DNA from 2 places in the Polaromonas sp. P1_F8 genome. Region 2 is predicted to be linked to the other one. Evidence: riboswitches for the same ligand, from Rfam matches in the RefSeq annotation. Region 2 holds a riboswitch; the other holds the start of a gene.
What was found. A riboswitch is a leader RNA that binds a small molecule or an ion and turns the genes downstream of it on or off. The one in region 2 is predicted to bind glycine.

Region 1 (3,395 bases), on a different contig from region 2:
GCGCTGAATGAGCCCGGTGGGCCGCCGCCAGTTCACTGCCGTGCTGGCAGCCGGGCTGGCCGTGCCCCAGCTCGCGCTGGCCAAAGACACGGCCTTGCCTGTGCCGGCCTCTTTGCCGGCGGCCGCTGGAATCGCCGCCCTTAAAAATGAGCCGCTGGTGCTGCTGGTCAGCCTGCCTGGCTGCCCCTTCTGCGAACTGGTGCGGCGCAATTACCTGTTGCCGGGGCAACGCGATGGCAGCCTGCACGCCTGGCAGCTCAACATCAGCGACCGCGCGACGCCGCTGACCGGCTTTGACGGCCAGGTGACGACAGCCGCCGCCCAGGTTGCGGCATGGAAGGCCGGTTTTACCCCCACGGTGCTGTTTCTGGGCCCGGCCGGGCAAGACCTGGCGGAACGGCTGGTTGGCCTGGCGTCTACCGACTTTTATGGCGCTTACCTGGAAGAGCGGCTGGCACAGGCGCGCAAAGCTGTGCTGGCGCTCAGGTAAATGAAATGCAGATCGCCCCATTCGCAGCCGTGGGGATTTCTGGTTGCTATTGTTTTAGTAGCTGCTCGCGCCCGTCCTTATTGGGCTGAAGGCCTTTTTCATGCTCAAAATGCCCTAAAAGTGGCCTCACAAACGATTCTGGCGTGCCGCGCAGCGTTTTTCGCCCCTGCACAACAACCCACCAGCCACGCCCCGCATGACTGACCAGGAATCGCTGCTTGCCGCTATCCACGAGGAAGTGGTCTTGCAGGCCTACAACCCGGCCTGGCCCCTGCAGTTTGTGGCTGAGCGGGACCGCCTGCTTGCGCTCTCCCCCCAGCTGCCGGCCCGCCTGATCGACATCCAGCACATCGGCAGCACGGCCGTGCCCGACCTGGCGGCCAAACCGGTGATTGACATGCTGGCCGGTGTGGAATCTATCGCGGCGGCTGAAGCGCTTCTGGCGCCGCTGTGCGCCAACGGTTATACGACCTCCGCTGAATTCAATGCCTCGCTGTCTGACCGCAAATGGCTGATGCGCTGGGCAGAGGGGCGGCGCACGCATCATCTGCACCTGGTGGTGCACGGCGGCGAGGTGTGGGCGCAGCGTCTGCGTTTTCGCGACGCCCTGCGTTCGGACCCTGCGCTGGCGGCGCGGTATGCCGCGCTCAAGGCGGAACTGGCGGCCCGGCACCCGGGTGACCGCGAGGCCTATACCGATGCCAAAGCCGCGTTTGTGAAGGCGGCGAGCGAAGGCTGAGCCGCCCTGCTTCCTACTATTAAGCGCCTGAATCAACCCGCTAGACCTGTACTGAACGCCCTATTCACGCTTGGAAAAACAGGCTTCGGTGGTAAATTCAAACCCGTTCAAGCAGGAGAGCGCTGCCCCCCAAGGCAGCCACCGAAGGCGCAAACTTCCATAATCGCTCAGGTCCCGTACTGCCCGGAAACACACAGCCGTCTGGAGAGACGCCGCACGCAAGGTGCAGCGCACCGAAGGAGCAAAGCCGAAGCTTGTCATCGACATAAAAGCAGCGGCTGAATCTCTCAGGTAACAAGGACAGTGGAAGCGGCCGCAAGCATGTGATGGCTTGGCGGTTGCCACGATTCTTCCGATTCAACAGCAACCCCTGGCACGGCGCTTGCGCTACTGCAATGTTCTGCTTGAATGAAAAGGAACTGCCATGAAAGTCATGGTTTTGGGTGCGGGTGTCACGGGTATCACCACGGCCTGGTATTTGTCGCAGCGGGGGCACGAAGTCACGGTGGTCGAACGGCGCGGCGCGGCCGCGATGGAAACCAGCTTTGCCAACGGCGGGCAAATATCTGTGAGCCACGCGGAGCCCTGGGCCAACCCGGGTGCGCCACTGAAAGTGCTGCAATGGCTGGCGCGTGAAGATGCGCCGCTGCTTTTCAGGCTGCGCGCCGATGTGAACCAGTGGCTGTGGGGACTGGAGTTTTTGCGCAACTGCACGCCCGCGCGCACGGCACAAAACATCAAGCAGATCGTGAACCTGGGCATGTACAGCCGCGGCGCGCTGCAAAAACTGCGCGCCGAGCTGGGCCTGCTGTACAACGCGCAAACCAAGGGCATCCTGCACTTCTACACCAGCCAGGCCGAGTACGACGCGGCGCAGGAACCCGCGCGCATCATGCGCGAGCACGGCTGCGAACTCGACATGAAGACGGCCGACGAGTGTGTGGCGATTGAGCCCGCGCTGGCGCAATGCCGCGGCAGCATCGTGGGCGGCAGCATGACACCCAGCGATGAATCGGGTGACGCCCGCGCATTTACCGCCGCGCTGGCCGCGCGCTGCGAGCAGGCGGGTGTCAAATTTTTGTACAACACCACGGTGCTGGGCCTGGACGCCGAGCAAGGGCAGCTGAACGGCGTGCAGGTGGCGATGGGCAGCGGCGAGGCCGGCGGCAAGGTCGAGATGCTGAAAGCCGACGCGTATGTGATGTGCCTGGGCGCCTTCAGCGCGCAGTGGGCCAAGGTGCTGGGGCAAAGCCTGCGCATCTACCCGGCCAAGGGTTATTCGGTCACGCTGCCCGTCATCAACGAGGCGGCCTCCTATCAGGTCAGCCTGACGGATGACGAGTACAAGCTGGTGTTCTCGCGTTTTGGCAACCGCTTGCGCGTTGCCGGCACGGCCGAGCTCAACGGCTACAACACCGAGCTGAACCTGGTGCGCTGCAACGCCATCGTGCGCCGTGTAAAACAACTCTTTCCCGACATGACGGACGGCGAGGGCGCGCAGTTCTGGACGGGTCTGCGCCCGGCCACGCCGAGCAACGTGCCTTACATCGGCAAAAGCAAGGCCTCCAATGTCTTCCTCAACACGGGCCACGGCACGCTGGGCTGGACGCACGCCTGCGGCTCGGGCGCGGCGATTGCGGACATCGTGAGCGGGCGCGAGCCGGAAGTCGACTTTGCGTTTACCGGGATGCCGGCGCCGGGGCGTGTAATGGCATTGCCGGGGATGGCGAAGGCCTGAGCAAGGCCTGAAAAGGGGGTCTGCAGCACGGCGTCCTGCAGCAGGTGGGCGGAAACGGTAATATCGCCCTCCGTTCATCAGCTGCTTGCCGCCATGACATCACCCGCCACCACGCCCCCCGACGGTCTTCCCACCTACAGGCTCCTTACCGGCCCGGATGACGCGAGCTTTTGCCGTCGGGTGAGTGAAGTGCTTGCCATGGGTTACGAGCTTTACGGCTCGCCGGCGGCGACCTTCAATGGCGAGAACGTGATCGTGGCGCAGGCGGTGCTGTGGCCTTCGCTGCGCAAGGCCGGCTGATGAGCCCTGCCCTGCCCCTGAACCCTGCAACGCTTCAGGCCATGGCGGATTTTCCGCGCCAGCTGGAACAGTTTTACGACGCGATTCCTGAAAGCCACAAGGGTTGGACGCCGCCGTCGTGGGAAGGC
Region 2 (3,395 bases):
GGCGCTGCTGATGCCGGTGATCATTCTGGGCGGGATTTACGGCGGAATTTTCACGCCGACCGAAGCCTCTGCCGTGGCGGTGTTTTATGCGCTGGTCGTGGGCATCGTGATCTACCGCGAGATCAAGCCGGCCGACCTGTACGTCATTCTGCGCAAATCGGTGCTGTCCAGTGCCGTGATCATGTTCATCATCGCCAATGCCGGGTTGTTCGCCTTCCTGATCACGCGGGCCGGCGTGCCGGACGCCATAGGCCACTGGCTGGAAGCCGTGCTGCAGTCGCCCGCCCTCTTCCTGTTGGGCGTCAACGCGGCGCTGTTCATCATCGGCATGTTCATTGAAACCAGCGCCGCCATCATCGTGCTGGCGCCCATCCTGGCGCCAGTGGCCGTGCATTTCGGCATTGACCCGGTGCACTTCGGGCTGGTGATGGTGGTCAACCTTGCGCTGGGCATGATCACGCCGCCATTCGGCGTGAACCTGTTTGCAGCCTGCACGGTCGCCAGGATATCGCTGGACCGCATCGTGACCCACCTGCTCCCGTTTGTACTGGTGATACTGGCTTGCCTGATGGTGATCACTTACGTACCGCAGCTGTCTCTTGGCCTGCGCGATCTGGTCTACGCCAAATAGCTATTTTTTCGGACGGGGTTTCACGCCCTTGTCATCTACGCAGGCGATGCTTTAGGGCCTGTTAACGCTATTTATGCAAGATGCGTTGCGAGTCAAAAGGCCTTGAGCAAGGCGCAAAACGCAGGCGGGGTGAACCCCGTCAAGGCTTTGCAACGCCGCGCAGGGCCTTTTTGATCGCAACCCGGAGGGAATGGGGTGAGAAAGCCGCCACTCGGCGTTGCTCTCCTAGCCCAGACAGAAGTCTGGGCGTCGTCACGCGCCTTGATTGGCGGCTTTCTCACCCCATTCGCATTTGCATAAATAGCGTTAACAGGCCCTTACTTTCATTTGAGGATGAAATCCATGCAGCTCCATAAAACCGACCGTGCCCGCGCCGAGCTCAAGCCCGGCGTGAGAACGCTAGGCCAGCGCGAGCGCACCCTTCTGCTGATGGCCGACGGCAGCAAGTCTGCCCAGGACTTCCGACCGCTGTTTGAGGGCGACGGCGAAGCCATTGCCCTGCGCCTTTTGCGCGACGGCTTTCTGGAAGCCCATCCCGGCAAGACGTCCGCACCGGCAAAAAACCCCGCGCCTGCACCCGGCCACACACTCACGCCGGCGCAGTTACAGAACTTTCCCAGCCCCGAAACCACCCAGGCCATTCAGGTCTCTGCCGATCAATTTGAAGGCAAGCGCTCGCTTGCCACAACCCGGATGTTCCTGTTCGACATCTGCGAGCGTATGTTCGCCCGGCGCAACCCGGAGATGGCCGAGCGCTTTCGCGAAGCGCTGCGCAATGCCAAGGACCGCGAGACCATGCTCAGCGCCTCGCGCGAAATGATCGAGGAAATCGAAAAAATCGCGGGCCATGAGCGTGCCGACTCCATCAGCGAGCGGATCGCCATGCTGCTGCCCCAGCATCTGGCCGCCTGATCAAACTGACCGACCGCACAGCCGGTTCCGTTACACTTGCCGGGTCAGGAGAGAGTTTTCCTTAGCGAAAACCGCCGAAGGCGCACGTACACCCAAGGGCACCCCTTGGGCCGCACTGAACGCTCAGGCAAAAGGACTGGCAACCGCCCTGCGGCGCACCACGCTACAGGTCGTTCCCTACTGGAGAGAGGCAGCCTTTCACAGGCCCGCCCACCGAAGGAGCAAACCCGCATCGCCGGGTGAATCTCTCAGGTAAAGTGGACAGCAGGGGCAACTCATGGTTTTACCTGTTTGCCCCCTGGAGAATGCCTTGTCCGATTCGTCCACCTCTTCTGCCGCCCCCGAAACCCTGCTTAAAACGCCTTTGCACGACCTGCATTTAGAGCTTGGCGCACGCATGGTCCCTTTTGCGGGCTATTCCATGCCGGTGCAATACCCTGCGGGCCTGATGGCCGAGCACCACCACACGCGTCAGGCGGCAGGCCTTTTTGATGTCTCTCACATGGGCCAGCTACGCCTGGTGGGTGCTGATGCTGCAGCCGCCCTTGAATCCCTAATACCCGTCGACGTCATAGACCTGCCCGCCGGCAAGCAGCGCTACGGCCTGCTGCTGAACGACGAGGGCGGCATCATCGACGACCTGATGTTTTTCAACCGTGACTATGCGAACGGCGGCGACCTGTTTGTCATCGTCAATGGCGCGTGCAAGGTGGGTGACATCGCGCACATACAGGCCAAAATCGGCTCGCGCTGCGAAGTCATTCCCATGCCGGAGATGGCGCTCATGGCGCTACAGGGCCCGCAAGCTGTCACTGCCCTGCAGCGGCTGGCCCCGGGTGTCGAGAAACTGGTGTTCATGACCGGCGGACAATTCGACGTGGCCGGCTGCGATTGCTTCATCACCCGCAGCGGCTACACCGGCGAAGACGGCTTTGAAATCTCGGTGCCTGATTCGCAAGCCGACACGCTCGCACGAGCGCTGCTCGCGCAGCCCGAAGTCAAATCCATAGGCCTGGGCGCGCGCAACTCGCTGCGGCTGGAGGCGGGTCTGTGCCTCTACGGCAACGACATCGACACCAGCACCACACCGGTGGAAGCCAACCTCAATTGGGCCATGCAGAAGATTCGCCGGACCGGCGGAGCGCGGGCCGGTGGGTTTCCCGGCGCAGAAAAAATCCTGGCTCAACTGGCCGACCCCACCCAACTCACCCGCAAGCGTGTCGGCCTGGTGGCGCTTGAGCGCGTCCCGGTGCGCGATCACACCGAACTGCAAAGCACCGACGGTACGGTCATTGGCGAAGTCACCAGCGGTTTGCTGGGCCCCACGATCAATCAGCCGGTGGCCATGGGCTACGTCAAACCCGAATTTGCCGCACTGGGCACGCGCGTGAACGCCATCGTGCGCGGCAAGGCCGTGCCCATGGAAGTCGCCGCCATGCCTTTTGTTCCCGCCCGCTACTACCGCGGTTAAGCACCTTTTTAGTTTTAGTTTCTGCTCACTCAACCCCTGGAGAACCTCATGACCGTCAAATACACCGAAGACCACGAATGGGTCAAGATTGAAGGCAACGTTGCCACCGTTGGCATCACCGTGCATGCGCAGGACGCGTTGGGCGACGTGGTGTTTGTGGACCTGCCGGCTGTCGGCACCACTTTCGCCCAGAAAGAAACCGCCGGTGTTGTCGAATCCGTCAAGGCTGCGGCCGACGTGTATATGCCCTTGAGCGGCGAAGTGACCGAAATCAACGAAGCCCTGAAAAACGACCCATCGCTTGCCAACAGCGACCCGATGGGCGCCGGCTGGTTCTTCAAGGTCAAGTTATCTGACCCTTCACAGCTTGACGCGCTGATG

Region 1: it holds a riboswitch for glycine, as region 2 does, so the genes downstream of both, AC1D1J_RS19680 (D-amino acid dehydrogenase) here and gcvT (glycine cleavage system aminomethyltransferase GcvT) in region 2, are expected to answer to the same signal.

What each region holds. Positions count from the first base shown of each region.
Region 1 is NZ_JBFUBS010000006.1:297,609-301,003, forward strand. It holds gene AC1D1J_RS19665 (alpha/beta fold hydrolase) at 1-11, shown strand, start outside; gene AC1D1J_RS19670 (thioredoxin domain-containing protein) at 8-490, shown strand; gene AC1D1J_RS19675 (GrpB family protein) at 687-1,229, shown strand; glycine riboswitch at 1,332-1,421, shown strand; gene AC1D1J_RS19680 (D-amino acid dehydrogenase) at 1,654-2,967, shown strand; gene AC1D1J_RS19685 (DUF1737 domain-containing protein) at 3,061-3,267, shown strand; gene AC1D1J_RS19690 (DinB family protein) at 3,267-3,395, shown strand, end outside.
Region 2 is NZ_JBFUBS010000001.1:1,188,833-1,192,227, forward strand. It holds gene AC1D1J_RS05595 (TRAP transporter large permease) at 1-631, shown strand, start outside; gene AC1D1J_RS05600 (hypothetical protein) at 974-1,543, shown strand; glycine riboswitch at 1,579-1,694, shown strand; glycine riboswitch at 1,714-1,818, shown strand; gene gcvT (glycine cleavage system aminomethyltransferase GcvT) at 1,821-3,014, shown strand; gene gcvH (glycine cleavage system protein GcvH) at 3,063-3,395, shown strand, end outside.